One region of the Sporosarcina sp. P37 genome, then DNA from elsewhere that is predicted to be linked to it. Evidence: a T-box and tRNA genes for the amino acid it is inferred to sense, from the RefSeq annotation. Region 1 holds a T-box; the other holds one or more tRNA genes.

Evidence for each region. The T-box of region 1 lies ahead of leuS (leucine--tRNA ligase). A T-box ahead of a tRNA ligase gene usually reads a tRNA of that ligase, here a tRNA-Leu.
Region 2: it encodes a tRNA-Leu, which carries the amino acid that the T-box ahead of leuS (leucine--tRNA ligase) is inferred to sense. The anticodon was not compared.

What each region holds. Positions count from the first base shown of each region.
Region 1 is NZ_CP015349.1:606,134-621,939, forward strand. It holds gene SporoP37_RS16830 (hypothetical protein) at 1,200-1,364, shown strand; gene SporoP37_RS03220 (YtnP family quorum-quenching lactonase) at 1,589-2,434, opposite strand; gene trmB (tRNA (guanosine(46)-N7)-methyltransferase TrmB) at 2,551-3,195, opposite strand; gene SporoP37_RS03230 (NERD domain-containing protein) at 3,235-4,203, opposite strand; gene dat (D-amino-acid transaminase) at 4,187-5,071, opposite strand; gene SporoP37_RS03240 (DeoR family transcriptional regulator) at 5,438-5,659, shown strand; gene SporoP37_RS03245 (pseudouridine synthase) at 5,711-6,442, opposite strand; gene SporoP37_RS03250 (putative polysaccharide biosynthesis protein) at 6,446-8,062, opposite strand; gene SporoP37_RS03255 (BaiN/RdsA family NAD(P)/FAD-dependent oxidoreductase) at 8,214-9,470, shown strand; gene leuS (leucine--tRNA ligase) at 9,659-12,073, opposite strand; T-box leader at 12,153-12,370, opposite strand; gene SporoP37_RS03265 (tRNA modification radical SAM protein MnmL/YtqA) at 12,517-13,470, shown strand; gene SporoP37_RS03270 (tRNA 5-(aminomethyl)-2-thiouridylate-methyltransferase MnmM) at 13,472-14,077, shown strand; gene SporoP37_RS03275 (SDR family NAD(P)-dependent oxidoreductase) at 14,119-14,844, opposite strand; gene SporoP37_RS17535 (hypothetical protein) at 14,871-15,005, opposite strand; gene SporoP37_RS03280 (3'-5' exonuclease) at 15,109-15,774, opposite strand.
Region 2 is NZ_CP015349.1:1,955,266-1,971,071, reverse strand. It holds rRNA gene SporoP37_RS10195 (23S ribosomal RNA) at 1-1,798, opposite strand, end outside; rRNA gene SporoP37_RS10190 (16S ribosomal RNA) at 2,059-3,611, opposite strand; tRNA gene SporoP37_RS10185 (tRNA-Ala) at 3,884-3,959, opposite strand; tRNA gene SporoP37_RS10180 (tRNA-Pro) at 3,966-4,042, opposite strand; tRNA gene SporoP37_RS10175 (tRNA-Arg) at 4,071-4,147, opposite strand; tRNA gene SporoP37_RS10170 (tRNA-Leu) at 4,160-4,248, opposite strand; tRNA gene SporoP37_RS10165 (tRNA-Gly) at 4,259-4,330, opposite strand; tRNA gene SporoP37_RS10160 (tRNA-Leu) at 4,338-4,419, opposite strand; tRNA gene SporoP37_RS10155 (tRNA-Lys) at 4,438-4,513, opposite strand; tRNA gene SporoP37_RS10150 (tRNA-Thr) at 4,522-4,597, opposite strand; tRNA gene SporoP37_RS10145 (tRNA-Val) at 4,614-4,689, opposite strand; rRNA gene rrf (5S ribosomal RNA) at 4,778-4,893, opposite strand; rRNA gene SporoP37_RS10135 (23S ribosomal RNA) at 5,040-7,968, opposite strand; rRNA gene SporoP37_RS10130 (16S ribosomal RNA) at 8,229-9,781, opposite strand; gene lysS (lysine--tRNA ligase) at 10,295-11,785, opposite strand; gene folK (2-amino-4-hydroxy-6-hydroxymethyldihydropteridine diphosphokinase) at 11,946-12,440, opposite strand; gene folB (dihydroneopterin aldolase) at 12,458-12,826, opposite strand; gene folP (dihydropteroate synthase) at 12,848-13,699, opposite strand; gene pabC (aminodeoxychorismate lyase) at 13,699-14,541, opposite strand; gene SporoP37_RS10100 (anthranilate synthase component I family protein) at 14,550-15,806, opposite strand, start outside.

The DNA of each region.
Region 1 (15,806 bases):
TTATGCAGGGTGACGTCATGGTAATAAGGGAAGCGACACGGCATTGAACTCACTGCGGCGCTTGCGGATGGCTACGCAATGAGCCGGACAGGAAGATCGCCTGGCTGTCTCATCACTTCGCCCACCGCTTGGAAGGCGCCTCCGTTCAGTAAGCGGAAATCACTTTGGCTACTGATTTTTGAAAAGTGACGGGCAAGTGCTGTGCAGACGGATTTTGCTCTTTAGCATCACGACTGCATTACATAGTCTGACGCCTTTGTGAAAAGAGACGCGAAACGGCTTTGAACCCACTGCGGCGCTGGCGGATGGCTACGCGATGAGCCAGACAGGAAGACCCCCTGGCTGTCTCATCACTTCGCCCACCGCTTGGAAGGCGCCTCCGTTCAGTTAGGGGGTAGCAAAAAATGACACGTCTTTTGCTAAGGCATACCCCAGTCGGCAACGTGTCACTGAACTTCTTCTCCTATAAACCACGACCCGGATTGCCTCCACTAAGCAGCGCAGGCACAACTGCGGGGTCGGCCGAAGTCATGAGACAACTGGCGCGCACTTTCGCCAGCTGGCTCATGACGAAAGGCAATCCCCCACGTGCCGGCGCGGGTCCTAAAAGCTGACACTTGCTAACTCTAATCCCCAACACCTAGTCGAGCAACGCCCCAAAACCAGAGACAGAACGGCATTAAACTCACTGCGGCGCTGGCGGATGGCTACGCAATGAGCCAGACAGGAAGATCGCCTGGCTGTCTCATCGCTTCGCCCACCGCTTGTAAGGCGCCTCCGTTCAGTTAGGGGGAAAGCAAAAATGACACGTCTTTTGCTAAGGCATACCCCAGTCGGCAACGTGTCACTGCACTTCTTCTCCTATAAACCACAACCTGGATTGCCTCCACTAAGCAGCGCAGGCACAACTGCGGGGTCGGCCGAAGTCATGAGACAACTGGCACGCTCTTCGCCAGCTGGCTCATGACGTAAGGCAATCCCCCACGTGCCGGCGCGGGTCTTAACGGCGGACACTTGCTAACTCTAATCCCCAACACCTAGTCGAGCAACGCCGCAAAACCAGAGCCAGAACGGCATTAAACTCACTGCGGCGCTTGCGGATGGCTACGCGATGAGCCAGACAGGAAGATCGCCTGGCTGTCTCATCACTTCGCCGACCGCTTGGAAGGCGCCTCCGTTCAGTTAGGGGAAAGCAAAAAATGACACGTCTTTTGCCAAGGCATACGCCAGTCGGCAACGTGTCACTGCACTTCTTCTCCTATAAAACACGACCCGGATTGCTTCCACTCAGCAACGCAGGCACAACTGCGGGGTCGGCCGAAGTCATGAGACAACTGGCACGCACTTCGCCAGCTGGCTCATGACGAAAGGCAATCCCCCACGTGCCGGCGCGGGTCCTAAAAGCTGACCCTCTCCCACTTCAAACTCCAACAACCAGTCGAGCCACGTCCCATCACCAAAGCCTGAACGGCATTGAACTCACTGCGGCACAGTTCCTAACAATGGTCACTCACTAACTCTAATCCCCAACACCAGCCGCCCCGAAAGCGCATTCATTTAGTCAGCGGATAAAGCGCTGTACCTTCCCTTACCGAGTACGCGGCAGGCTGTCCACAATTGACTTCCCGTCTTCGCTGAACTTCGCCATACGATACACCGCGTCATGATAGAAAATAAACCCATAATTATTTGGAAGCGCTTCCTTCATCAAGCGCTCTTTTGCGTAAATAGAATCCATTGGATAGTCATCGTACGCAAGCACCCATAGCGGATTTGAATGCGCATGCGTCGGCATGATGTCCGCCATATGAATCAGCGTCTCGCCGCCTTGCTCCAGCTTAATCACACTGTGGCCGTCACTATGGCCGCCGGTATGAAGCATCGTAATACCCGGAACTACTTCAAACTCCCCTTCAAACGTTTCCACCTGATCCTGAATCGGCTCCCAGTTTTCCGGCCAATACGTATTGCGTGAACGGATATTCGGCTCCCGCATCTCATCCCACTCTACTTTAGATGTATAGATGACTGCATTCTTAAATACCGAAATGAGCTGATCGCCTTCCCACTGCGTCAAACCTGCTGCATGGTCATTGTGCAAGTGAGTCATTAACACTGCATCGATATCCGCCGGCGTTAAACCAAGCTCCGCCAGACTTTCCTCCACACGCGTCTCTGCTCTGACACCAAGATTGCGCTTTTTCTTCTCGTCCAGCTTTCCTTTTCCGATACCTGAATCAATTAAATAATTCTTATTTTGATATTGAATCAGTATAGGGTCTGTCCGCAGTTCAATTAAATTGTTCTCATCTGCTTCATAGCGTCTTGACCACAATGCTTTTGGCACGACGCCGAACATGGCACCGCCGTCCAGATAGTTTACGCCGCCGTCCAGCCACGTGAGTTTCATGTCATGAAAAGTTAATTGATCCAAATTAATTCCTCCCTGCAATCCTAAATATTTGCCGTAACTGACGTTATACTTTTCCACTGATCCATACAGTCCCAGCGGAAAAGAACAACGTCCGGCATCTGTCTTTCTGCTCACAGTCAGCTTTGATATTGTGCTTCCAAACGGTAAATCGGCTGGCCTTTACTCGAAAATTTCTCCTCATACTCTGTCAGTATATTATCTTCCGGCATATTCGCATGTAAATCTAAGGAGACGGAAAGTAATTTCATGCCGTAATCGGTCATGGAGACAAGTGAATATTCAAAGAGCGAACGATTATCTGTCTTGAAATGAATTTCTCCGTGTTCTTTTAAAACCTTTTCATATTTCGCCAAGAAATTTGCATGCGTAAGACGGCGCTTTTCATGGCGTGTTTTTGGCCATGGGTCGGAAAAGTTTAAATACACCCGGTCAATCTCTGACTCTGTAAAAATCGAGTCCAGTTCTTCTCCATTCATCCGCAGCAGCCGAAGATTGGATGGTTTTTCCGCCTCGATTGCTTTCTCCAGCGCGGATACGATGACATTATCAAAATGTTCAATTCCAATATAATTAATAGAAGGGTTTGCTATTGCCATCCCAATGATAAACTGTCCTTTGCCCGTACCGACTTCAATATGTATCGGTGCATCGTTACCGAACTCTTCCGACCAGTGATGCTTCTTGCTTTCCGGATCTAAAATCAGCACGTCCGGGTGTTCTGCCATGAAATCCTTTGCCCATGGCTTATTTCGTAAACGCATAATCAGTACACTCTCTCTTTTTCAGTAATATCTACTCTGTTATTCTTCTGCTGTTTCTTCTGCTTCAAACAGGCGGCTCATTGCCGTCGTTTGCGCATGATCTAAAATTGCCTGTGCCGCTTTAAATTGCGTATGTTTCATAGGACTTGGATTGCTGCTTAATTTCTCGAGCCATTGCTCATAGTTTTTGCGGTCAATTGTCGTGATTTCAAACGGCGTACCTGGATAATCAATATAGCCATTACGTGAAATGATAAGCTTCTTGATAGGCAGTTCGACTTTTGACGCTTTAAAAAATGAAGACAGGACTTTTTCCATCCGGCTGAGCGCAATTGTTGGATTGAGCACTTTCACTTCTTCTTCTCCGAACTTCTTCAGCCAAAATCTTTCCCCGCTGCCAATGTAAGCCGCCATGCGCTCATCTTCGAGCACGGTAATGCAGTAGCATGCAGTCGGTGCCAGCAGGATAATATCCAGTTCAACAGGCGCTTTATTCACTTTGACAATCGGGTAGTAAAACAACAGAAAACTATCCGGCAAACGCAGTGTCAATTGCTTCAATAATAAATCCGAATAATATTTTGGATCTACACGGGACCGGTCATACAATGTAGAACTGGCCCACTTCAATTGAAATTGAAACAATTGATCGCGGTATTCTTTTTTCAGCTGCTCTTTACTTGAAGGACGTCCTGGAATAGATGCCTGAAATTCCAGATCATGTTCCTCAAGGTCTGTTTCAGCGACTGTTTCGGCCGATTGTTCTGCAAGATCCCCTTCTTTGCGTCTGCGCCATTTTCCGAATAGTGAGGAATACCATTTTTCATTCCCTTTCACATCTTCAGATACAGTGACTGCCTGCTCTGCATACAGATCCAGCCCATATTCCCACTGATTTTTAATCCGTTTCCATTGATAGCGTTTTAAGCGGATAAACTGCGTCGGATAACGGGTTAAATCATTCTCGTAGCGGGAAATATAATCCGCCAGTTTAACTAGCTGGGCCATTTGACTCTCTTTCCTCAGCATGACCTGCCGCCGTTAACTGAGGAATTTGCCGGTTGAACGCGGACTGCAGCTTTCTCGTCAGCGGACCAGGAACTCCTTGGCCAATCGGTTGCTGATCCATCATGACAACGGGCGTTATTTCCGCATTAGTCGAAGTGAAGAAGAGTTCATCCATATCAAGCGCTTCTGCCAGCGTAAATTCTTTCTCCAAAACAGGTATTTCCAGCTCGTTTGCCAACCGCAGCACGACTCGGCGTGTTATGCCATTTAGAATGAAATGATTGGCGGGATGAGTGTGAAGCACACCGTCTTTAATGCCGAACACATTGGATGACGCGCCTTCTGTCACTAGCCCGTCGCGCACGAACAGCGCTTCCTGGCAGCCGGCTTCAATTGCATCCTGTTTAGCCAGCACATTTCCGAGCAGATTTAAACTTTTGATATCACAGCGAAGCCAGCGCATATCTTCTACTGATTTCATCGCCGCACCCATTTCAAGATTTTGCAGCGGGCGCTGACTCTCTACGGCATAGCCCATTACTACAGGCACACTGTTTTCAGGAAATTGATGCGCGCGCGGAGCGACTCCCCGTGTCACCTGCAAATAAATATGGCCGAGTGTCAGTTGATTTTCTGACTGAAGCGATTCAACGATTTCTGTCAGCTCTTCCATTGTATAAGGAAGGTTTATGCGAATCTTTTCAGCACTTTCCACTAATCGCTCCAAGTGTTCCTTCGCTGTATACAATTTACCGTCATAGACTTTGATTACTTCGTAGACTCCATCGCCAAATGCATAGCCGCGATCATCCGCTGATACTTGTATTTGATCCTCATTCAGAAATTCCCCATCTTTAAAATAGATCATACAACCGCCACCCCTTCTGTTATGAAACTCAGGCTGTCATGCCGCCGGTTTCTTCTGTTCCTATTTTTACATGTTTGATGAATAAAATCAATTACACCTTATGAGACTGGCAGACAGATTTATCAATATACTAAACATGCAGCAATCTATTAACTGTCTATTCTAACTAAATGGAATAGATAAGCGAAAATATGTGCGATTTACGCGAAAATACGTTATACTGTTGTTGTCAGGATCAATTTCTAACTATTCTGGCATAACTTTTTAGAAGGAGCGGATCAGGAAAGGTAGTCTCAAAGAATACACCAGCAGTCTTCTTTTGAAGTGTTGGAGTGAAAATATGAAGATGAAGGAGTGGTTTCTTAGATGAACCCAGCTACCGATCGCATGTTAATTCGTATCAAAGATGTCTATCTGTTCATTCGGGATAACGGAAAAGTAACGACAGAGGACGTGGCGGAGGAATTTAACATTTCCCCTCGAACTGCCCAGCGTGACTTACACGTTCTCGAGTACAATGAATTGATTAAAAACTCAGTCCGCGGCGAATGGACGACGACTTCCAAGAAAGTGAAATTACCTTCCTGATTCAGCATCCTATATACAAGTTTAACAAGCAAAAAGGCTGACGCTTTTGCATCAGCCTTTTTGCTTGGAATAATCTGCATCTATTAACTCCTGTACTTCCTCTTCCGTCAGCTCCCGATAGTCCCCGAGTTCCAGGTCCGCATCCAGCGTCAGCGGGCCCATCGTCAAACGTTTTAAATACACTACTTTTTTGCCTACCGCTTCAAACATCCGCTTTACCTGATGGAACTTTCCTTCCGTTATCGTCAGTTCAATCTCCGACAACTCATCCGAACGCAAGATGTTCAGCATTCCAGGTTTCGTTTCGTACGCATCGTCCAGCACTACGCCGTGTGCAAAAGCTTCTGCGTCTTCATTTGTCACACGGCCGGCCACCTTTGCATAATACGTCTTTGGCACTTCTTTTTTAGGCGACAATAAATTATGCGCGAGCTTGCCGTCATTTGTCAGCAGTAATAACCCTTCCGTATCTTTATCCAGTCTGCCTACCGGAAACGGTTCAAAATGCCGCTCTTCGCTTCCGAGCAAATCGATGACCGTTTGATCCCGGTTATCTTCTGTTGCAGACAGCACGCCGGGCGGCTTATGCATCATCAGATAAATAAACTCCCGATAGATCACTTCTTCACCCAATAATGAAATCGCATCTTGTTCAGGATCCACATGCTGGGCAGGATCTTTCATCACCGCCCCATTCACCCGGATCATTCCTTTTTTCAGCAGCTGCCGCACTTCTTTACGTGAACCATATCCAGTATTTGATAATAATTTATCCAGTCTCATTCATTACCCTCCGAACCCGAAGCGCTGCATAATACGTGTCAGCCGGTCTCCGAATAATTGTTGTGCAAGTCCAGATTTGAAAGCCAGGAATCCATAGATCACCATGCCGACGACTGAGCCGATCATAACATACAGCAAAGCTTGCCAGCGTCCTATCGGGATATGCACCATATTCAGCCCTTTATTTGTCAGCCAAACTCCCAGGAACATGACCGCGTTAAAAACCAGGATCAGGAACAGGCGTCTGATGACCATTTCGGATTTGTAATTCAACGCTTTCTTGATGACATACAAGTTAATGCCTACAGCTACTGAATAGCCAATCGCAGTGGCTGCAATCGCACCATTTACCTCAAACAGCTTAATCAGCGGAATATTGATGAGCATTTTCACCAGCAGCCCAAGCAATGAAGTGAATACGATCCATTTGTGATGATCAATTCCCTGCAAAATTGCCGCCGTTACCGTGAACATCGCAAACAGAATCGCAACCGGTGCATAGGAAGCCAAGACACTTGCCCCCGCCACATCATACTCATACAAAAACTGATAGACTTCACTATTGAGCACAATCAAACCAATCACCATCGGAATGGTCAGAAACAACATAATTTGATACGTCTGATCAAGTGAACGCGTGACGCCTTTTTGATTTTTCATCGTATAATCTTTCGTAATGATCGAAATGAGCGCCATCGAAAAACCCGTTGCGACCATTACAGGAATCATAACAATTTTATGTGTTAAAAAATTAAGCTTCGTTAAATATAAGTCAGACACACTGGCGAGCCCAATAGATTTCATCGCACCGTTGAACGTAACCATATCGACGAATTGATAGATTGGATTAATCGTTCCCACCAGCACAAACGGCAATACATAAGCGAATACTTCTGTATAGATTTGCTTCAGCGATACAGAGCTTGCAGGCGGGCTGTTCGACAATAAATAATCAAATTCCTCCTGATACTTCTTCCAGTAATGATACAGGCTCCATAACCCAGCAAGCGCGCCGATAAATGCGGCAAACACGGCAAACTGCACAGCGATTCTCGGCGACAGATCGAGCACATTGACGACTACAAATGCCCCAGCGAGCACGACGATGATGCGCACAATCTGCTCGATTAATTGAGACACCGATGTCGGTTCAAACTTCTGATAGCCTTGCAGAAACCCCCGTCCGATACTGAGCAGCGGCACGGCAAGCAACGCAAAGCTGACCCAGCGAATGACTGTCGCAATATCCTGTACAGTAAATATCTGTTCTTCATCTTTAATGACAAGCTCCGCAATAGGATTCGCAAGGAAAAACAATGCCAGAAATGACAGCAGGCCTGTTGCAGACATGATCACCATACCCGATTTCATCAGTTTCCGTCCGGTCGCATAATCACCGAGCGCATTGTACTTTGAAACAAATTTGGAAATAGCTAGCGGTGCTCCTGATACTGCGACCGCAAGCGCTAAATTATAAGGTATGTATGCATATTGATAGAGTCCGACACTTTTTTCACCGACAATTGCATAAAACGGTATTACATAAAGCAGACCAAGTGCCTTCGATAAAAATAAGCCAATCGTTAAAATGGCTGTGCCTTTCAGTAAATTCGATGCCATAATTGATTCCTTCCATTCCTAAAGAGATACTTGTATAGTTTACCCCTCGGCACGCTTTTGCACAATCTTTAACTGAATTCAAAATCAAAAAGCAACCCGGCGTATATGGTGTATAATGATAGACAAAATGAGAAGAAAGCGTGGTTCTACAATGTATGATGTAATCGTAATCGGCGGCGGACCTTCAGGCTTAATGGCCTCCATTGCGGCAGCCGAACAAAAAAAGCGTGTCTTGCTGCTGGAAAAAGGCCGAAAGCTCGGCAATAAATTAGCCATTTCAGGCGGCGGCCGGTGTAACGTCACAAATCGGCTGTCCCATGAAGAAATCATTAAACATATTCCAGGCAACGGAAAATTCTTGTACGGTCCGTTCTCTGTTTTCAACAATCAGGATATCATCCAGTACTTCGAAGGACTCGGCGTCCCATTAAAAGAGGAAGATCACGGCCGAATGTTTCCTGTTTCCAATAAATCCAAAGACGTTGTCAATGCCCTCTTGAATCAACTGGATGAACTCGGTGTGGAAATCCGTTTGGAAAGCCGTGTACAAAAACTGCTGATGGACGATGAAAAAATTCTGGGTGTCCAGCTGGATGACGGGGAAGAACTGCGTGCACATGCAGTAGTCGTGGCGGTCGGCGGCAAGGCAGTTCCCCAAACGGGCAGCACCGGCGACGGCTACCCGTGGGCGAAACGTGCAGGACATACCGTCACACCGCTGTATCCGACGGAAGTTCCTTTGCTGTCAAAAGAACCTTTCATTGCTTCGAAGGAACTGCAGGGTCTCGCACTGCGCGATGTGAAAGTATCCGTTTTGAACAAGAAAGGGAAAACACTCGTCACACATCAGATGGATATGCTGTTTACCCACTTTGGTGTAAGCGGCCCTGCGATATTGCGGTGCAGCCAGTTCGTCGTCAAAGAACAGATGAAAAACGGCAGACAGCCCGTCCTGCTGCAAATTGATTCCATGCCTGATCAGCATGAAGAGCAAGTCACGCAAATGATCACTAAGATTTTAAAAGAGGAGTCCAAAAAACAAGTAAAGACGTCATTGAAAGGACTCGTTCCGGAACGGTGGCTGCTGTTTCTGCTAAAGCAAGCCGGAATCGATGAAACGGCAATCGGAGCAGACATCAGGCGAGATTCAATTCGGACGCTCGCAAGCCTGTTTAAAACATTTCCTGTCTATATCACCGGGACGCAGCCGATCGAGAAAGCATTCGTCACAGGGGGCGGTGTGTCTGTGAAAGAAGTCGAACCGAAAACAATGGCTTCACGGAAGAAGTCCGGACTGTTTTTCTGCGGCGAGATTTTGGATATCCACGGCTACACGGGCGGCTATAATATTACTGCCGCGCTCGTCACGGGACGCCTTGCAGGAATGAATGCAGGTTTGATGAATTGAGTTTTTAGGTATGAGCGCTTGACAGGCTGGTATGATCACTTGGCCGTCGGCTATGAGCGCTTGACCAACAAGTATGATCACTTGCAGGATTTATTGAGCGCCTCCCCGCCCAAATGATGTTCCTGCACTTCACACACAAAAAAAAGCCGGCCGAAGGATTTTATCTTCGGCCGGCTTTCGTTATGTTATTAACCAGCTACAATATTTACCAGGCGTCCAGGAATCGCTATGATTTTCTTCAATTCCTTGCCTTCCATCCACTGTTTCACATCTTCATTTTCCAGAGCCGCCTGTTCCAGCTCTTCTTTCGCAGAATCTTTTGGTACAGTAATTTTTGCACGGATTTTTCCGTTGATTTGCACTGCAACTTCTACCGTATCATCCGACAGCTTCGATTCATCAAATGTCGGCCACTGTGCATACGCGATCGATTCTGTATGTCCGAGTTTGGACCACAGTTCTTCTGCCAAGTGCGGCGTGACCGGTGAAATTAATAAAATGAATCCTTCGATATACGCTTTCGGCAATTTCTCTGCTTTATAGCATTCATTGATGAATACCATCAGCTGAGAGATGGCGGTATTATTGCGCATGCTCTCGAAATCTTCCGTAACTTTTTTAACAGTCTGGTTATACACTTTCTCAAGCGATCCGCCAGTTTCATCAGTCAATTTGCCGGTCAGTGTGTCATCCTCATTGACGAGCAAACGCCAAATGCGGTCAAGGAAACGGCGTGACCCGTCCAGCCCGTTCGTTGACCATTCTTTCGATGCATCAAGCGGACCCATGAACATTTCATAAATACGCAATGTATCTGCACCGTGTGAATGAACGATATCATCCGGGTTGATGACATTTCCGAGTGATTTGGACATTTTCACATGACCTTCACCTAAGATCATTCCCTGATTGAAGAGCTTCTGGAACGGCTCTTTCGTTTGAACGACACCAATGTCATACAATACTTTGTGCCAGAAACGCGCATACAATAAGTGAAGTACCGCATGCTCTGCACCGCCTACGTAAATATCTACCGGCAGCCAGCGCTCGGCCAATTTCGGGTCAATGATCATTTCATCATTTTTCGGGTCGATATAACGCAGATAATACCAGCAGCTTCCCGCCCATTGCGGCATCGTATTCGTTTCACGGCGTCCTTTCATTCCCGTTTCAGGATCGACAACATTCACCCACTCTGTAATATTCGCAAGCGGTGATTCACCCGTTCCGCTCGGCTTAATATTATCCGTTACCGGCAGCATCAACGGCAATTCAGATTCGTCGACAGTTGTCATCGTGCCGTCTTCCCAGTGAATTACAGGAATCGGCTCGCCCCAGTATCTCTGACGGGAGAATAACCAGTCACGCAAACGATACGTGATTTTGCGTTCGCCTGTGCCTTTTTCTTCAAACCATTCGATCGCTTTTGTGATCGCTTCTTCTTTGCCTAATCCATTCAGGAAGTCCGAATTCACATGCTCCCCTTCTCCTGCATAGGCTTCCTCTTCAATATTCCCGCCTGCTACGACTTCGATAATCGGCAGATCAAATGTTTTTGCAAATTCATAGTCCCGTTCATCATGTGCCGGAACCGCCATGATGGCACCTGTCCCATATGTCGCCAAAACATAATCCGCAATCCAGATCGGCATTTTCTCTCCGCTTGCCGGGTTAATGGCATATGCACCAGTGAATACACCTGTTTTTTCTTTCGCTAAGTCTGTACGCTCAAGATCACTCTTTGATTTCACTGCGCTAATATAATTTTCAACCGCTTCACGCTGAGCATCCGTTGTAATTTCGCTAACCAATTTATGTTCAGGTGCCAATACCGCATACGTTGCACCGAAAATCGTGTCAGGACGTGTAGTGAATGCTTCGAATGAATGATCCGTATCCGCGATGTCAAATGTCAGTTGCGCACCTTCTGAACGGCCAATCCAATTTCGCTGCATATCTTTCAGGCTTTCTGGCCAGTCAAGGTCATCCAAGTCTTCCAGCAGACGGTCTGCATATTCTGTAATACGAAGCACCCACTGGCGCATCGGACGGCGTTCTACCGGGTGATTTCCGCGCTCGGACAATCCGTCGATCACCTCTTCATTCGCAAGCACTGTTCCGAGTGCCGGACACCAGTTAACAGGCACTTCATCAATATACGCAAGACCGCGCTTATACAATTGAATGAAAATCCACTGTGTCCACTTATAATAGCTAGGGTCTGTCGTGTTGATTTCCCGGTCCCAGTCGTAAGAAAATCCAAGGTCCTGCATTTGACGCTTGAACGTCGCGATATTTTTCGCTGTGAATTCAGCCGGGTCATTCCCTGTATCGATTGCATACTGTTCAGCAGGCAATCCGAATGCATCCCATCCCATTGGATGCAGCACGTTGTATCCTTGCTTGCGTTTGAAAGCACTTAGAATATCCGTCGCGATATAGCCGAGCGGATGTCCTACGTGCAGACCTGCGCCGGAAGGATACGGGAACATATCCAATGCATAAAACTTCGGCTTCGATGGATCATCAACCATCTTGTACGTGCCATGATCCTGCCAATATTGTTGCCATTTCTTTTCAATTTGCGTGTGCTTATAACTCATTTGAAAAACTCCTCCATTGTCATGCGAATTCAGCTTCTTGTATTAGTGTATACAGATAAAAAAGACTCCCGTCCCTGTGAAAAGGGACGAGAGTCTGTATAATTTCCCGCGGTACCACCCAAATTGACGGACTGCGCCGTCCAACTTGATTCCTTAACGCGGAGTACGGTATCAGCTACAAGTATTCACCAATACAGGCTCAAAGGCGAGTTCGTTCGACGCTATTACAGACTTGCACTGACCGTCTGCTCTCTAAAATGTAGCGGTAGAAGTACTATTCCTCATCAAAGCCTTCATTATTTTCTTCAGTTTACCCGAAACAACGGCTGATTACAAGCCTTCTCTGTTGCTTTTTGTCGCAAAGCAAACAATTCGTGCGATTTGTGGTGTGATATCGCTGTATATTCCATGGTACAATGTCTTTTGTAAAGGAGCTGTACATAATGAATACAATCAATTTTCCGTTTCCGAGCGAAGGGAAACGATACCATACATGGTCAAGACATCTAAAGGATACATTCGGCTGTAAAATCGCGAAAGTGGCATTAGACGCTGGCTTTGACTGCCCGAACCGTGACGGCACAGTTGCGCATGGCGGCTGTACGTTTTGCAGCGTGGCGGGTTCAGGCGATTTTGCCGGAGACCGCGTCGATACGATAGAGGTCCAATTCGCTGAAATCAAAGAACGGTCCCAGCGCAAATGGAAAGACGCGAAATACATGGCATATTTCCAGGCATATACGAATACGCATGCCCCCCTCCCTGTTCTGAAAGAAAAGTTTGAAGCTGCGTTGGCACAGGAAGGCGTAGTCGCGTTGTCAATTGCCACGCGTCCTGACTGCCTGCCGGATGACGTTGTGGAATATTTGGCTGAGCTGAACGAACGCACCTATCTTTGGGTGGAACTCGGCCTGCAAACCGTCCATGAGTCTACAGCCAAACTCGTTAACCGGGCACATGATTTCGAATGTTATAAAGAAGGCGTCGACAAGCTGCGCAAACATAATATTAATATTTGCAGCCATATCATCAACGGACTGCCCGGTGAGACAGAAGAAATGATGATGGAAACTGCCCGTGCGGTAGCAAAGCTCGATGTACAGGGCATCAAAATACATTTGCTTCACTTATTAAAAGGCACGCCTATGGTAAAGCAATATGAAAAAGGCAAGCTCAAATTCCTGACGAAGGAAGCTTATATTAATCTGGTGGTGGATCAGCTGGAAATTATCCCGCCTGAAATGATTGTGCACCGTATTACAGGCGACGGTCCGATTGACTTATTGATTGGACCGATGTGGAGCGTCACCAAGTGGGAAGTTCTGAACGGCATTGACCGGGAACTCGAGCGGCGCAATAGCTGGCAAGGTAAAAAACATCTGCAAGAGGTGAAATAACGTGACGGACATACTACTGCACCGTGTACTGCCGATGGCGAAACGGATGATTTCAGAACGCGTGCAGCCGGGCGACACTGTGGTGGATGCGACGGCAGGAAACGGCAATGATACACTATTTTTGGCCGAATTAATCGGCGAAACAGGACATGTAGTGGCATTTGATATACAGCAGCAGGCACTTGAAACAACAAACCGGCATCTCGGTGAACTGGCAGGCCGCGCAACTTTGATTCACGACAGTCATGCAAACGTCAGAGAATATGTGCAAAGTGAAATTAGCGGCGCCATGTTCAACTTAGGCTATTTGCCGTACAGTGATGATCTCAGTATTATTACGACCCCCTCTTCAACTATTGCGGCAATCCATGCCATGCTTGGATTATTGAAAAAGTCGGGAATCATTACGATTACTGTATACGACGGACACGAAGGCGGCAGCGAAGAGCGCGATGCACTGCTCGACTATGTCTCCACACTCCATCAGGGAGATGTGCATGCCATACGCTATGAACTTTTGAATCAAAGAAGAAACCCTCCATTTTTACTGGCACTCGAAAAAATGAAAGAGTTCAAAGAGGTACGCACAGTAGAAGCCGGGGAATAAAACAAGCCGCAGCCACGTTACATACGGCTGCGGCTTTCCTTTCAGTCAAATTGACGGATGTCGGCAATAGGCTCTGATTCGAGAAAATTTGTTTCCTTCACAAATCGCACTAATTTTTCTGCGGTCTTTTGTGCTGAACTTAATTGGCCTTCCTGCTTGTACGCGATAAATCGCTTCAGATGCGGGAATTGTTTTTCAGAAGACGCACGGATAGTTTCCTGCATGCCGGTGTCAATAATACCCGGCGCAATCGAAACAATGCCTGTCGGATAGTCTGCCTTTTCCTGCTCTAATGCAACAACCCGTGAAAAATGGTCGAGTCCAGCTTTCGTCGTGCAATAAATACTCCATCCTTCATATGCATGGCGGCCAGCACCCGATGATATATTTAAAACTTTCTTCGTGCCTCTGAAATCTTTTAAAGCATCAATAAACGTATTGATTAATTGAATCGGTGCCGTTAAGTTCACTTGAATTGCCTGCTCGATTTTCAGAGAATCCAAAGAGCCGGCCAAACTGATCGGATCAATCATCCCCGCATTATTAATTAAAGTGAAAGAGTTCGCTTCATCTTTATGCTGACTGATTATCCCCTCTAAAATCGCGGAAGATTTCCCATAATCAGCAACATCCACTTCATACATCGTATGTAATGACTCCGGGTTTGTCCGCGCCATTCCGTACACTGTAGCGCCTGTATCGCTGAATTGACTAAGCAATTGACGGCCAATTCCTTTTGAAGCACCTGTAATGATCACAATCTCCATATATATCCGCTCCCTCTCCAGATGAACTAATTTTTCAGCAAGTCTATGTATGCTGCTGTACTATGTCCAGTCTTATCCGGCAGCTCAAAAAATAATATCCAGCAATAGACGATGACAGCCAGGATAATGACGGCAAGTAAAATCGACTGACGTTTATTCATTCGTTCACGTCCCTTGATATTTGTTCAACTTCTTATTTCCACTATATCACAATAAACGAACAGGCCGGCCATTCCAGTTTCTTTGAATGGCCGGCCCGCAGGTTTATGTCTGGGAAGCGAATTTATGTGCCCCGCCATTTTTAATGCGCAGTAAGTCTGCCAGCGTCTTTACGCCTTGACGATCGAGTTTTTTTAGCAATGCCGTGAAGACATGAGCAGTAGTTAAAGCATCCCCTAGTGCACGGTGACGTTCAAAAACCTCTGTTCCGAAAAGCTTTGCATAGTCTTCCAAATCCTGCTGTTCACCCGTAGGATCCAAATAACGGATTAAATGCATCGTATCAAATGAAGTAGGATTTTGAAACGTGCATTTCTGCCGGCTCAGTTCTTTCTTGATGACCAGTTCATCGAAACTGACGTGGTGCCCCACCCAGCCTGCACTTTTATTTTTTTCAATAAAGGCAAAATATTCTTCAATGGCCGGCAAAGGCATAGGCGCTTGATCAACTTGTGATTGTTGTATATTGGTCAGCTTGCTGATGACAGGGGGAATTTCTCTAGACGGGTTGACGAATGTCTGAAAGACGCGGTCTGTCACTTCGAATCCTTCTACCTGCACCGCACCGATTTCTATCATCCGATCATCTGCCCCGATGGCAAAACCTGTCGTTTCCGTATCAAATACCGTAAAATTCATTTCTTGAAGTGGTGTATTTAGCTGAAGAGACTGCTGCAGTTCATACGTTAATTTTTTCTTTTTCCAAAACATGATGTCGCCCCCTACTTATATAGTACATTATG
Region 2 (15,806 bases), 1.3 Mb from region 1:
TGGGCCTATTCACTGCGGCTCTCTCGGGCTATTCACCCTACCAGAGCACCCCTTCTCCCGAAGTTACGGGGTCATTTTGCCGAGTTCCTTAACGAGAGTTCTCTCGATCACCTTAGGATTCTCTCCTCGCCTACCTGTGTCGGTTTGCGGTACAGGCACCTCCCGCCTCGCTAGAGGCTTTTCTTGGCAGTGTGAAATCAGGGACTCCGGAGATCAATCTCCTTGCCATCACAGCCTAGTGTTATATGAGAACGGGATTTGCCTCGTTCTCCACCTCACTGCTTAGACACACAACCAACTGTGTGCTCACCCTATCCTACTGCGTCCCCCCATTACTCAAACGGCGGGGAGGTGGTACAGGAATATCAACCTGTTGTCCATCGTCTACGCCTATCGGCCTCGACTTAGGTCCTGACTAACCCTGAGCGGACGAGCCTTCCTCAGGAAACCTTGGGCATTCGGTGGAAGGGATTCTCACCCTTCTTTCGCTACTCATACCGGCATTCTCACTTCCAAGCGCTCCACCAGTCCTTCCGGTCCAGCTTCAACGCCCTTGGAACGCTCTCCTACCATTGACCTTACGGTCAATCCACAGCTTCGGTGATCTGTTTAGCCCCGGTACATTTTCGGCGCAGCGCCACTCGACCAGTGAGCTATTACGCACTCTTTAAATGATGGCTGCTTCTAAGCCAACATCCTGGTTGTCTGGGCAACGCCACATCCTTTTCCACTTAACAGATACTTGGGGACCTTAGCTGGTGGTCTGGGCTGTTTCCCTCTCGACAATGGATCTTATCACCCACTGTCTGACTCCCAAACATAAATCATCGGCATTCGGAGTTTGTCTGAATTCGGTAACCCGGGATGGGCCCCTCGTCCAAACAGTGCTCTACCTCCGAGATTCTTTCGTTTGAGGCTAGCCCTAAAGCTATTTCGGAGAGAACCAGCTATCTCCAGGTTCGATTGGAATTTCACCGCTACCCACACCTCATCCCCGCATTTTTCAACATACGTGGGTTCGGGCCTCCAGTCAGTGTTACCTGACCTTCACCCTGGACATGGGTAGATCACCTGGTTTCGGGTCTACGACCCCATACTCATTCGCCCTATTCAGACTCGCTTTCGCTGCGGCTCCGCTTTCTCAGCTTAACCTTGCATGGAATCGTAACTCGCCGGTTCATTCTACAAAAGGCACGCCATCACCCATTAACGGGCTCTGACAATTTGTAAGCGCACGGTTTCAGGTTCTATTTCACTCCCCTTCCGGGGTGCTTTTCACCTTTCCCTCACGGTACTGGTTCACTATCGGTCACTAGGGAGTATTTAGCCTTGGGAGATGGTCCTCCCGGATTCCGACGGAATTTCACGTGTTCCGCCGTACTCAGGATCCACTCTGGAGAGAATGCACTTTCGACTACAGGGCTTTTACCCGCTGCGGCGGACCTTTCCAGGTCGCTTCGTCTAATGCATTCCTTTGTAACTCCGTATAGAGTGTCCTACAACCCCAAGAAGCAAGCTTCTTGGTTTGGGCTCTTCCCGTTTCGCTCGCCGCTACTAAGGGAATCGATGTTTCTTTCTCTTCCTCCGGGTACTTAGATGTTTCAGTTCTCCGGGTGTGCCACGAGTATGCTATGTATTCACATACACGTACTGTCCCATTACGGACAGTGGGTTTCCCCATTCGGAAATCTTCGGATCAAAGCTTACTTACAGCTCCCCGAAGCATATCGGTGTTAGTGCCGTCCTTCATCGGCTCCTAGTGCCAAGGCATCCGCCGTGCGCCCTTTCTAACTTAACCTATAAAAGGTCCAACGTCATCCTAGCGATAGGAATCAGAAGGTTAAAAAGATTGCTTGAACTGCATATGACTATGCAATTCGGTTGATTACTTGATTACTTTCAATGTCGTTTTATCCAGTTTTCAATGAACAAGAAAAAAGCTTTGAACACTCAAAAAATGAGCCTTCAAAACTGAACGCAAAACGTTAACGTGATGAATCGGAGATTCATCTTCCGAATGTTTCTGTCATATTTCAGACAAGAGAACATAATCCTTAGAAAGGAGGTGATCCAGCCGCACCTTCCGATACGGCTACCTTGTTACGACTTCACCCCAATCATCTGTCCCACCTTCGGCGGCTGGCTCCCGTAAGGGTTACCCCACCGACTTCGGGTGTTACAAACTCTCGTGGTGTGACGGGCGGTGTGTACAAGACCCGGGAACGTATTCACCGTGGCATGCTGATCCACGATTACTAGCGATTCCGGCTTCATGCAGGCGAGTTGCAGCCTGCAATCCGAACTGGGAACGATTTTGTGGGATTGGCTCCCCCTCGCGGGTTTGCAGCCCTCTGTATCGTCCATTGTAGCACGTGTGTAGCCCAGGTCATAAGGGGCATGATGATTTGACGTCATCCCCACCTTCCTCCGGTTTGTCACCGGCAGTCACCTTAGAGTGCCCAACTGAATGATGGCAACTAAGATTAAGGGTTGCGCTCGTTGCGGGACTTAACCCAACATCTCACGACACGAGCTGACGACAACCATGCACCACCTGTCACCACTGTCCCCGAAGGGAAAGGCATGTCTCCATGCCGGTCAGTGGGATGTCAAGACCTGGTAAGGTTCTTCGCGTTGCTTCGAATTAAACCACATGCTCCACCGCTTGTGCGGGTCCCCGTCAATTCCTTTGAGTTTCAGCCTTGCGGCCGTACTCCCCAGGCGGAGTGCTTAATGCGTTAGCTGCAGCACTAAGGGGCGGAAACCCCCTAACACTTAGCACTCATCGTTTACGGCGTGGACTACCAGGGTATCTAATCCTGTTTGCTCCCCACGCTTTCGCGCCTCAGCGTCAGTTACAGACCAGAAAGCCGCCTTCGCCACTGGTGTTCCTCCACATCTCTACGCATTTCACCGCTACACGTGGAATTCCGCTTTCCTCTTCTGTACTCAAGTCCTCCAGTTTCCAATGACCCTCCACGGTTGAGCCGTGGGCTTTCACATCAGACTTAAAGGACCGCCTGCGCGCGCTTTACGCCCAATAATTCCGGACAACGCTTGCCACCTACGTATTACCGCGGCTGCTGGCACGTAGTTAGCCGTGGCTTTCTGGTAAGGTACCGTCAAGGTACAGGCAGTTACTCCTGTACTTGTTCTTCCCTTACAACAGAGCTTTACGATCCGAAAACCTTCTTCACTCACGCGGCATTGCTCCATCAGACTTTCGTCCATTGTGGAAGATTCCCTACTGCTGCCTCCCGTAGGAGTCTGGGCCGTGTCTCAGTCCCAGTGTGGCCGATCACCCTCTCAGGTCGGCTACGCATCGTTGCCTTGGTAGGCCGTTACCCCACCAACTAGCTAATGCGCCGCGGGCCCATCCTTCAGTGACAGCGAAACGCCGTCTTTCAACATCTCTTCATGCGAAGAAATGGATTATTCGGTATTAGCCCCGGTTTCCCGGAGTTATCCCCATCTGAAGGGCAGGTTGCCCACGTGTTACTCACCCGTCCGCCGCTAACTGTTGGAAGCAAGCTTCCAACAGTTCGCTCGACTTGCATGTATTAGGCATGCCGCCAGCGTTCGTCCTGAGCCAGGATCAAACTCTCCATAAGACTGACAGACAATCTGCAGCGAATTGCGTCGTCGATTTCAGTCGATCAGTCGGTCACGTACCTGAGTACGCTCCCTCCTTCTCTCCTTCATCTCCTAGCACTTCACTACACCTTGTCAGTCAGTAGAATGAAAAATCGATTAGCTCGAGTTTCATTTGCTGGCATCAATTAAGATACTCATTTTGTTTATGTCATCGTTAGATGCATAAACTGTATTTCGTTAACGTTTTGCTGTTCAGTTTTCAAGGTTCATGAAGTTCAAATATAATTAATGGTGGAGCCTAACGGGATCGAACCGTTGACCTCCTGCGTGCAAGGCAGGCGCTCTCCCAGCTGAGCTAAGGCCCCATTAAGTGGTCGGGAAGACAGGATTCGAACCTGCGACCCCTTGGTCCCAAACCAAGTGCTCTACCAAGCTGAGCTACTTCCCGACTGTATATAATGAGATTATTTAAATTATGGCGCGCCCGGCAGGAGTCGAACCCACAACCTTCTGATCCGTAGTCAGACGCTCTATCCAATTGAGCTACGGGCGCATATTATAAATTTGGTGCCGAGAACCGGAATCGAACCGGTACGGTAGTCACCTACCGCAGGATTTTAAGTCCTGTGCGTCTGCCAGTTCCGCCACCCCGGCAAGAGTGAAAAGCGGAAGACGGGATTCGAACCCGCGACCCCGACCTTGGCAAGGTCGTATTCTACCACTGAACTACTTCCGCGTAAAAGTGCGGGTGAAGGGAGTCGAACCCCCACGCCCGAAGGCACTAGATCCTAAGTCTAGCGTGTCTGCCAGTTCCACCACACCCGCAATATGATACTGTAAAAATGGTGAGCCGTACAGGATTCGAACCTGTGACCCTCTGATTAAAAGTCAGATGCTCTACCAACTGAGCTAACGGCTCGTACTAAGTGGTGCCGGCGAAAGGACTTGAACCCTCAACCTACTGATTACAAGTCAGTTGCTCTACCAGTTGAGCTACACCGGCAGGTGTAGAATATATATGGTGGAGGATGACGGGCTCGAACCGCCGACCCCCTGCTTGTAAGGCAGGTGCTCTCCCAGCTGAGCTAATCCTCCTGGGTATAATACTGCTTTTTTATTTTTCATTCCTATTGATCGCTTGATTATGTATGACATTATCATTGAAGATCTTAAGAAAAAAATTGCCTGGCGACGTCTTACTCTCACAGGGGGAAACCCCCAACTACCATCAGCGCTGAAGAGCTTAACTTCCGTGTTCGGTATGGGAACGGGTGTGACCTCTTCGCCATCGTCACCAGACTGCGAGTCCTTTTTTCAGGACATTTACTATTATAACACTTATTAAAATTAATGCAAGCATTATTTTTAATATTTTTTTGAGTAAAGCTTGTTCACTCAAAACTGAATAAAAGACATTGGGTCATTCAAGTAACTTCTTTTTATAATAGGTTAAGTCCTCGATCGATTAGTATCTGTCAGCTCCATACGTCGCCGTACTTCCACCCCAGACCTATCCACCTCATCATCTTTGAGGGATCTTACTTACTTGCGTAATGGGAAATCTCATCTTGAAGGGGGCTTCATGCTTAGATGCTTTCAGCATTTATCCCGTCCATACATAGCTACCCAGCGATGCCTTTGGCAAGACAACTGGTACACCAGCGGTATGTCCATCCCGGTCCTCTCGTACTAAGGACAGCTCTCCTCAAATTTCCTGCGCCCGCGACGGATAGGGACCGAACTGTCTCACGACGTTCTGAACCCAGCTCGCGTGCCGCTTTAATGGGCGAACAGCCCAACCCTTGGGACCGACTACAGCCCCAGGATGCGACGAGCCGACATCGAGGTGCCAAACCTCCCCGTCGATGTGGACTCTTGGGGGAGATAAGCCTGTTATCCCCGGGGTAGCTTTTATCCGTTGAGCGATGGCCCTTCCATGCGGAACCACCGGATCACTAAGTCCGTCTTTCGACCCTGCTCGACTTGTAGGTCTCGCAGTCAAGCTCCCTTATGCCTTTGCACTCTGCGAATGATGTCCAACCATTCTGAGGGAACCTTTGAGCGCCTCCGTTACTCTTTAGGAGGCGACCGCCCCAGTCAAACTGCCCACCTGACACTGTCTCCTGCCCGGATCACGGGCAAGGGTTAGAAGTCCAATACAGCCAGGGTAGTATCCCACCAATGCCTCCTCCGAAGCTGGCGCTCCGGAATCCAAGGCTCCTACCTATCCTGTACAGGCTGCACCGGAATTCAATATCAGGCTACAGTAAAGCTCCACGGGGTCTTTCCGTCCTGTCGCGGGTAATGCGCATCTTCACGCATATTATAATTTCACCGAGTCTCTCGTTGAGACAGTGCCCAGATCGTTACGCCTTTCGTGCGGGTCGGAACTTACCCGACAAGGAATTTCGCTACCTTAGGACCGTTATAGTTACGGCCGCCGTTTACTGGGGCTTCAATTCAGAGCTTCGCTTGCGCTAACCCCTCCTCTTAACCTTCCAGCACCGGGCAGGCGTCAGCCCCTATACGTCATCTTACGATTTTGCAGAGACCTGTGTTTTTGCTAAACAGTCGCCTGGGCCTATTCACTGCGGCTCTCTCGGGCTATTCACCCTACCAGAGCACCCCTTCTCCCGAAGTTACGGGGTCATTTTGCCGAGTTCCTTAACGAGAGTTCTCTCGATCACCTTAGGATTCTCTCCTCGCCTACCTGTGTCGGTTTGCGGTACAGGCACCTCCCGCCTCGCTAGAGGCTTTTCTTGGCAGTGTGAAATCAGGGACTCCGGAGATCAATCTCCTTGCCATCACAGCCTAGTGTTATATGAGAACGGGATTTGCCTCGTTCTCCACCTCACTGCTTAGACACACAACCAACTGTGTGCTCACCCTATCCTACTGCGTCCCCCCATTACTCAAACGGCGGGGAGGTGGTACAGGAATATCAACCTGTTGTCCATCGTCTACGCCTATCGGCCTCGACTTAGGTCCTGACTAACCCTGAGCGGACGAGCCTTCCTCAGGAAACCTTGGGCATTCGGTGGAAGGGATTCTCACCCTTCTTTCGCTACTCATACCGGCATTCTCACTTCCAAGCGCTCCACCAGTCCTTCCGGTCCAGCTTCAACGCCCTTGGAACGCTCTCCTACCATTGACCTTACGGTCAATCCACAGCTTCGGTGATCTGTTTAGCCCCGGTACATTTTCGGCGCAGCGCCACTCGACCAGTGAGCTATTACGCACTCTTTAAATGATGGCTGCTTCTAAGCCAACATCCTGGTTGTCTGGGCAACGCCACATCCTTTTCCACTTAACAGATACTTGGGGACCTTAACTGGTGGTCTGGGCTGTTTCCCTCTCGACAATGGATCTTATCACCCACTGTCTGACTCCCAAACATAAATCATCGGCATTCGGAGTTTGTCTGAATTCGGTAACCCGGGATGGGCCCCTCGTCCAAACAGTGCTCTACCTCCGAGATTCTTTCGTTTGAGGCTAGCCCTAAAGCTATTTCGGAGAGAACCAGCTATCTCCAGGTTCGATTGGAATTTCACCGCTACCCACACCTCATCCCCGCATTTTTCAACATACGTGGGTTCGGGCCTCCAGTCAGTGTTACCTGACCTTCACCCTGGACATGGGTAGATCACCTGGTTTCGGGTCTACGACCCCATACTCATTCGCCCTATTCAGACTCGCTTTCGCTGCGGCTCCGCTTTCTCAGCTTAACCTTGCATGAAATCGTAACTCGCCGGTTCATTCTACAAAAGGCACGCCATCACCCATTAACGGGCTCTGACAATTTGTAAGCGCACGGTTTCAGGTTCTATTTCACTCCCCTTCCGGGGTGCTTTTCACCTTTCCCTCACGGTACTGGTTCACTATCGGTCACTAGGGAGTATTTAGCCTTGGGAGATGGTCCTCCCGGATTCCGACGGAATTTCACGTGTTCCGCCGTACTCAGGATCCACTCTGGAGAGAATGTACTTTCGACTACGGGGCTTTTACCCGCTGCGGCGGACCTTTCCAGGTCGCTTCGTCTAATGCATTCCTTTGTAACTCCGTATAGAATGTCCTACAACCCCAAGAAGCAAGCTTCTTGGTTTGGGCTCTTCCCGTTTCGCTCGCCGCTACTAAGGGAATCGATGTTTCTTTCTCTTCCTCCGGGTACTTAGATGTTTCAGTTCTCCGGGTGTGCCACGAGTATGCTATGTATTCACATACACGTACTGTCCCATTACGGACAGTGGGTTTCCCCATTCGGAAATCTTCGGATCAAAGCTTACTTACAGCTCCCCGAAGCATATCGGTGTTAGTGCCGTCCTTCATCGGCTCCTAGTGCCAAGGCATCCGCCGTGCGCCCTTTCTAACTTAACCTATAAAAGGTCCAACGTCATCCTAGCGATAGGAATCAGAAGGTTAAAAAGATTGCTTGAACTGCATATGACTATGCAATTCGGTTGATTACTTGATTACTTTCAATGTCGTTTTATCCAGTTTTCAATGAACAAGAAAAAAGCTTTGAACACTCAAAAAATGAGCCTTCAAAACTGAACGCAAAACGTTAACGTGATGAATCGGAGATTCATCTTCCGAATGTTTCCGTCATATTTCAGACAAGAGAACATAATCCTTAGAAAGGAGGTGATCCAGCCGCACCTTCCGATACGGCTACCTTGTTACGACTTCACCCCAATCATCTGTCCCACCTTCGGCGGCTGGCTCCCGTAAGGGTTACCCCACCGACTTCGGGTGTTACAAACTCTCGTGGTGTGACGGGCGGTGTGTACAAGACCCGGGAACGTATTCACCGTGGCATGCTGATCCACGATTACTAGCGATTCCGGCTTCATGCAGGCGAGTTGCAGCCTGCAATCCGAACTGGGAACGATTTTGTGGGATTGGCTCCCCCTCGCGGGTTTGCAGCCCTCTGTATCGTCCATTGTAGCACGTGTGTAGCCCAGGTCATAAGGGGCATGATGATTTGACGTCATCCCCACCTTCCTCCGGTTTGTCACCGGCAGTCACCTTAGAGTGCCCAACTGAATGATGGCAACTAAGATTAAGGGTTGCGCTCGTTGCGGGACTTAACCCAACATCTCACGACACGAGCTGACGACAACCATGCACCACCTGTCACCACTGTCCCCGAAGGGAAAGGCATGTCTCCATGCCGGTCAGTGGGATGTCAAGACCTGGTAAGGTTCTTCGCGTTGCTTCGAATTAAACCACATGCTCCACCGCTTGTGCGGGTCCCCGTCAATTCCTTTGAGTTTCAGCCTTGCGGCCGTACTCCCCAGGCGGAGTGCTTAATGCGTTAGCTGCAGCACTAAGGGGCGGAAACCCCCTAACACTTAGCACTCATCGTTTACGGCGTGGACTACCAGGGTATCTAATCCTGTTTGCTCCCCACGCTTTCGCGCCTCAGCGTCAGTTACAGACCAGAAAGCCGCCTTCGCCACTGGTGTTCCTCCACATCTCTACGCATTTCACCGCTACACGTGGAATTCCGCTTTCCTCTTCTGTACTCAAGTCCTCCAGTTTCCAATGACCCTCCACGGTTGAGCCGTGGGCTTTCACATCAGACTTAAAGGACCGCCTGCGCGCGCTTTACGCCCAATAATTCCGGACAACGCTTGCCACCTACGTATTACCGCGGCTGCTGGCACGTAGTTAGCCGTGGCTTTCTGGTAAGGTACCGTCAAGGTACAGGCAGTTACTCCTGTACTTGTTCTTCCCTTACAACAGAGCTTTACGATCCGAGAACCTTCTTCACTCACGCGGCATTGCTCCATCAGACTTTCGTCCATTGTGGAAGATTCCCTACTGCTGCCTCCCGTAGGAGTCTGGGCCGTGTCTCAGTCCCAGTGTGGCCGATCACCCTCTCAGGTCGGCTACGCATCGTGGCCTTGGTAGGCCGTTACCCCACCAACTAGCTAATGCGCCGCGGGCCCATCCTTCAGTGACAGCGAAACGCCGTCTTTCAACATTTCTTCATGCGAAGAAATGGATTATTCGGTATTAGCCCCGGTTTCCCGGAGTTATCCCCATCTGAAGGGTAGGTTGCCCACGTGTTACTCACCCGTCCGCCGCTAACTGTTGGAAGCAAGCTTCCAACAGTTCGCTCGACTTGCATGTATTAGGCATGCCGCCAGCGTTCGTCCTGAGCCAGGATCAAACTCTCCATAAGACCGGTCGCCGATTCGCAGCGGATTGCGTCGTCAGTTTCACTCGCTCAGTCGGTCACGTACGTTAGTACGCTCCCTTCTTCGCTCGATCACTTCCTAGCACTCCACTACGACTCGACACCCGATAGAATGAAAATTCGATTAGCTCGAGTTTCATTTGCCGGCATCAATTAAGATACTCATTTTGTTTATGTCATCGCTAGATGCATAAACTGTATTTCGTTAACGTTTTGCTGTTCAGTTTTCAAGGTTCATCTCGTTGGTCTCTCGTAAGAGGCAACTTTTTAATAATAACACTTCGTTGTTTAGTTGTCAACTCTTTTAGTTAAAAACTTTTTCGCTTTGTTTTTTCGCTAAGTCGCTAACTCCAAAAGCAACGTTTATAAATATACCACCTGTTTTATAAAAGTGCAACTGTTTTCTTCAATTCTTTTTGTTTTTCTTTTTCCTTCTATAAGAACCTTCATCGCCGCGCATAAAAAAACAGCTTCGACACGGGTGTCGAAGCTGTAATATCAGTCTCTTGGGCGCATTTGCGGGAATAACAGCACGTCACGGATGGACTGGGAATTCGTCAACAGCATAACCAGACGGTCAATGCCTATGCCAAGTCCGCCAGTTGGCGGCAGTCCATATTCGAGCGCTTCGATGAAGTCCTCATCCATTTCATGCGCCTCATCATTGCCCTGTTCTTTCTCAACCAGCTGCGCTTCAAAGCGTTCGCGCTGATCAATAGGGTCATTCAGCTCAGTAAAGGCATTTGCATGCTCACGGCGTACGATGAACAATTCAAAACGATCTGTGTAACGCGGATCTTCCGGATTCTTCTTCGCAAGCGGCGATACTTCTACCGGGTGTCCATAGATGAAAGTAGGCTGTACAAGTTGTTCTTCTACTTTCTGCTCGAAGAATTCATTGAGCACATGACCCGCCTCCATAGAAGGAGTTACTTGTACGTTATGTTCTTTAGCCAGTTCATGGGCCTGCTCTTTCGTCAGCTGCTGCCAGAAGTCCACTCCTGTATACTCCTTAACTGCGTCTGCCATATGCAGCCGTTTCCAGCGCGGTGCCAATTCGATCTGATCGTCACCGTACTGGATCGTAGTGGTGCCCAGTACTTCTTGCGCAATATGTGCCACGAGATTTTCTGTCAGTTCCATAATATCATTATAGTCCGCATACGCTTCATATAATTCGATCATCGTGAATTCCGGGTTGTGACGGGTAGACATTCCTTCATTACGGAAGACGCGTCCGATCTCATAGACTTTCTCCAATCCGCCGACAATCAGGCGCTTCAGATGAAGTTCAATGGCAATCCGCATATACAGTGTCATATCGAGCGTATTGTGGTGTGTCACGAACGGACGGGCTGCTGCTCCTCCTGCAATGGAGTGAAGCATAGGGGTTTCCACTTCAAGGAAGCCTTGGTCATCCAGGTAATGGCGCATCGATTGAATGATACGGCTGCGCATGATAAATGTTTCCTTACTGCCTTCTGTTGAAATCAAATCCAGATAACGCTGACGGTAGCGCTGTTCTACGTCTTGCAGGCCGTGAAACTTCTCCGGCAACGGACGCAATGACTTTGTCAGGAACGTGAACTTCGTTGCTTTAATAGAAAGCTCGCCAACTTTTGTCTTGAAAATAATGCCTTGCACACCGACGATGTCTCCAAGATCTGCTAACGTAAATAGCTTGTACGCATCTTCACCGATGGCATCCTGACGCACATAAATCTGGATTTGACCGCCAAGGTCCTGAATGTGTGCAAATCCAGCTTTCCCTTTTCCGCGTTTCGTCATAATGCGGCCAGCAATTGTTACTTCATGCTCGGTTTCTTCCAGCTCTTCTTTTGACTGCTCTTCATAGGAAGCGCGGATCTCATTTGTCAGATGGGTGCGTTCAAAACGCTGACCGAATGGATCCAGTCCGCCTTCACGTATATCATTCATCTTCTGGCGTCTCACCAAAAGCTGATCATTCATTTCATCCAAATAGGACATTCCCTTTCACTCCTTCATACTTTGACCGCCCCTCTTCCCGGGATCAGCCGTCTGCAACTATTGTACACAAATTCCAGGCCTAACAAAAGGACAAACAGTTATCAGATGCCATTCCATAGAAAAAACTGCCCTGCTTACGGACAGTTTGCCAGTTCATTGTTCAATTCTGCTGTAAGAAATCCCCGATACTTTCAACCTTTTTCCAAAGGCTGACCCCGTCTTGCTGCATTGCAGGCTCTTCGCGGTAAAGCATCCCCGTTATAGGATTCCTTACTTCCAGTTCGATTTCGACGAGAGGTACGAGTACAAACGCGCGCTCAGACATGCGCAAATGAGGAACAATGAGATCCTCCAATTGGATATGGTCAGTATTGTAAAGCAGAATATCCAAATCCGCCGTCCGGGGACCCCAGCGGATTTTCCGCATTCTGCCAAGCTTGTTTTCAATGGATTGGCACGCACCCAACAATTCCTTTGCTTCCAATGAAGTCTCAAGCTTCACTGCGACATTTAAAAACTTCGCCTGTTCTGTCAATCCGACCGGTTCGGTTTCATAGACGGAAGAGACACGCAGCACATGAATGGACGGATGGGATTGCAGTAACTGCACTGCCTGCTGCAAATGTTCCAGGCGATTGCCTATATTGGACCCCATCGACAGGTAAGCGGTATTCACGAATAACGCCCCCTCGTGATTTCCACGGCGACAGATGAATAATGTCCGCGAATTGGCGGATCCGGCTTCACCAGTACGACCCGCACGCCATGTACTTTCTCCGCGAAGTCCGTCATGATTGTCCCCGCCACTGTTTCCGCCACCGTCTCAATTAAATGAACTGCGTCTCCCTCAACGATGTTCTTGCACATCTCGTACACTTCCGCATAATTCATCGTTTTCGATAAATCATCCGTCTGCCCCGCTTCAGCAAGATCCGTTGCCAGAGATACTGTCAGCCGGAAACGCTGGCCCAATGTATTCTCTTCAGGCAGTGCGCCGTGGTAACCGTAAAACTCCATATCATTCAAATGAATATAATCCATGAAATCCCTCCATTTTATCGCTTACCCAGTGTATGCCGCTTTTTTCGTCAATACGTCCATCATTTTAACCATCCGTGCGATTTCCTTCACGTCGTGGACACGCATAATATGTCCGCCGTGCTCAATACCGTAACAGACAGTCGCGCCCGTTCCTTCTACTCGTTCATTTACAGGCAAATCAAGCACTTTACCGATCATGCCTTTACGGGACGTTCCGAGTAATACCGGATACCCAAGGTCTGCAATGAGAGACAACCCCTGCATCGCCTGGATGTTCTGCTCCAGATCTTTCGCAAAGCCGATGCCCGGATCCAGCCAGATCATCTCTTCGCTGACTCCCGCTGCTTTTGCAATCTCAATACTTTCCTGCAAATCCGCCAGAACTGCCTCCATGAACGGCTGCTGATAATCAGTGTTGTCGCGGTTATGCATGAGGATAATCGGCACACCATAGCGCGCCGCCACTTCTGCTATCGCAGGCTCCCGCTTCGCTCCCCACACATCATTGATAATACTGGCGCCCGCTTTAACTGCTGCTTCCGCCACTGCCGCTTTAGACGTATCGATTGATAGTACACAGCCCAGTTCTTTCGTCAGCAACTCGATGACCGGCACCACACGGGCCAGCTCCTCTTCCGCCGAAACAGGCGTATAGCCCGGACGAGTGGACTCCCCGCCGATATCAATGATTTTTGCGCCGTCCGCGAGCATTTGCCGCGCGTGTTCAAGAGCCGGATTTTGCCCGCCGTATCTTCCGCCGTCGGAAAATGAATCAGGTGTGACATTCAATATCCCCATTATAACGGTTTCTTCTGTAAAGTTAATCGTCGTCTTACCTAATTGATAAGATGCACGTGCTTTTGCTAGTCTCATTACTGGTCACTCTCTTTCATTCGGTTGACGGCCTGTTGGTATCCCGCATGAAGCTGACGGTACACCGATCCCTCTTTGCCTGAAAATATCTTTTCCCCTACCTGTCGAATCGGAACGAGTTCCTGAACCGCGTTGGTGATGAATAGTTCTTCAGCCGATTCCAGCTCATTCGGCATATACAAACCTTCAGTAACAGTCAGTCCGAGTTCCGCGGCCGTCTCAATGACAAACGCACGTGTCGTGCCCGGTAAAATCCCTGTTTCCAAGGAAGGCGTATACAGTTGCCCTTCTGCCGCCCAAAAGATATTCGATGTAATTCCTTCCGCCACATAGCCTTCAGAAGTAACGAAAAACCCTTCCGTTTCTTTCAATGAAGCCAGCTCAAGACGCCCTTTGACATTATTCGCATACTGGTGGGACTTGTGACGAACAGCACTTTCCGGCTCATTACGCACCGTTTTAAGCCAGACGCCGTCTTTTTCTGTATGAACCGGCGGCAAATGAAGCGGTTTTTGGAAAATCAGCACAGTCGGCTGTTCATACTGTGCGGGTGCCAGTCCAATATCATGAACCCCCGCTGATACGTTCAGCCGGTAATAACCGTCTTCACCGCCATTTTCTTGGTACAGAGAATAAACGGCCGCCAGAATTTCCTCATCAGTGTACGGCATCTCAATCCGGTAATCGGCCAATGCCGAACGCAGCCGAATCATATGCGACTCATAAAGAAAAACTTTCCCTTCATACGTGCGGAATGTTTCAAAAAATCCTAGCCCATAGAGAAATCCGTGGTCAAAAGGGGAGATGCGGAGCGAATCCGCTTCTTGCTGCACCCCATTCATCCAGCAAATCAATGGCACTGCCTCTTTTCTTCACGAACCGCCCGCTCAGCCATTTCTTTCGCCTGCCACAACGCCTTCGCCTTATTAAGTGACTCTTCATACTCGGCAGCAGGATCTGAATCAGGCACTAATCCGGCACCCGCCTGAATATGTACGATACCGTCCTGAATAAATGCTGTACGGATTGTAATGTTCAGCTCCATATCGCCGTTAAAGCCGATCCAGCCTATCGAACCGGTATACAGGCCCCTTCTCGCAGGCTCCAGCTCCTCAATTATTTCCATCGTCCGCAATTTCGGATCCCCCGTAATTGAGCCGCCCGGGAATACACCATGCACAATGGATGTGAGGTTTTCTGAAGCCGCCGTACCCCGAACGTTTGAAACCAGATGCATGACGTGGGAGTACTTCTCGACCACCATAAATTCATCGACTTCCACAGTGCCGGGCTGACAAATCCGCTCCAGGTCCGCACACTCGAGGTCGACAAGCATCTTGTGTTCTCCCTTTTCTTTCGTGTTCGACAAAAGCTCTTCCTGCAGCGCAAGATCTTCCGCTTCCGTTACACCGCGCTTCCGTGTACCGCCGATTGGACGGGTACTCAATTCCGGTCCGCGCTTCTTTAGAAGTAATTCAGGCGATCCCGAGACCACTTCAAAATCCGGTGCCGCCATATACGCCATATAAGGAGAAGGATTGAATGAGCGCAATGCTTCATACATCGATAAAGAAGATGCGTGAAGCGGCTTCGACTGGCGCACAGACAGATTCACTTGCACGACATCGCCTTGCGCTATAAATTGCTGCACATCGCGCACCATCTGCTCAAACTGATCGCCCGTCACCGAAACTCGCAAATCTTCTTCTGTTATTTCTACATCTGCTGCCTGTCCCGGAGAAAATTGACGGTGTGCCATCCCTTCCTTCGCAGCAGCCTTCCATTCATCCGCCATTCCGTCCAGCGCAAATTGTTTTTCGGGAAGTGCCATGTAATAGACCGTTTCATTCTGTACATCCAGAACTGCCCATTGATCAAACAGATAAAAGAACACGTCTGGTGTCACAAGGTCTTCGTCCGCAAGAACCGGCAACTCCTCATAGCGCCGCACGTAATCATAACTGATCATGCCGATCGGACCGCCCTGATACGCGGGCAGATCTTTTTGATGTTCCAGCTCATAATTCGACATAAAGTGATTCAGCAGGTCAAGCGGATCTTCTCCCGTCAGCAGCTCTTCAGTTCCGTCACGCCACTCCACACGCAA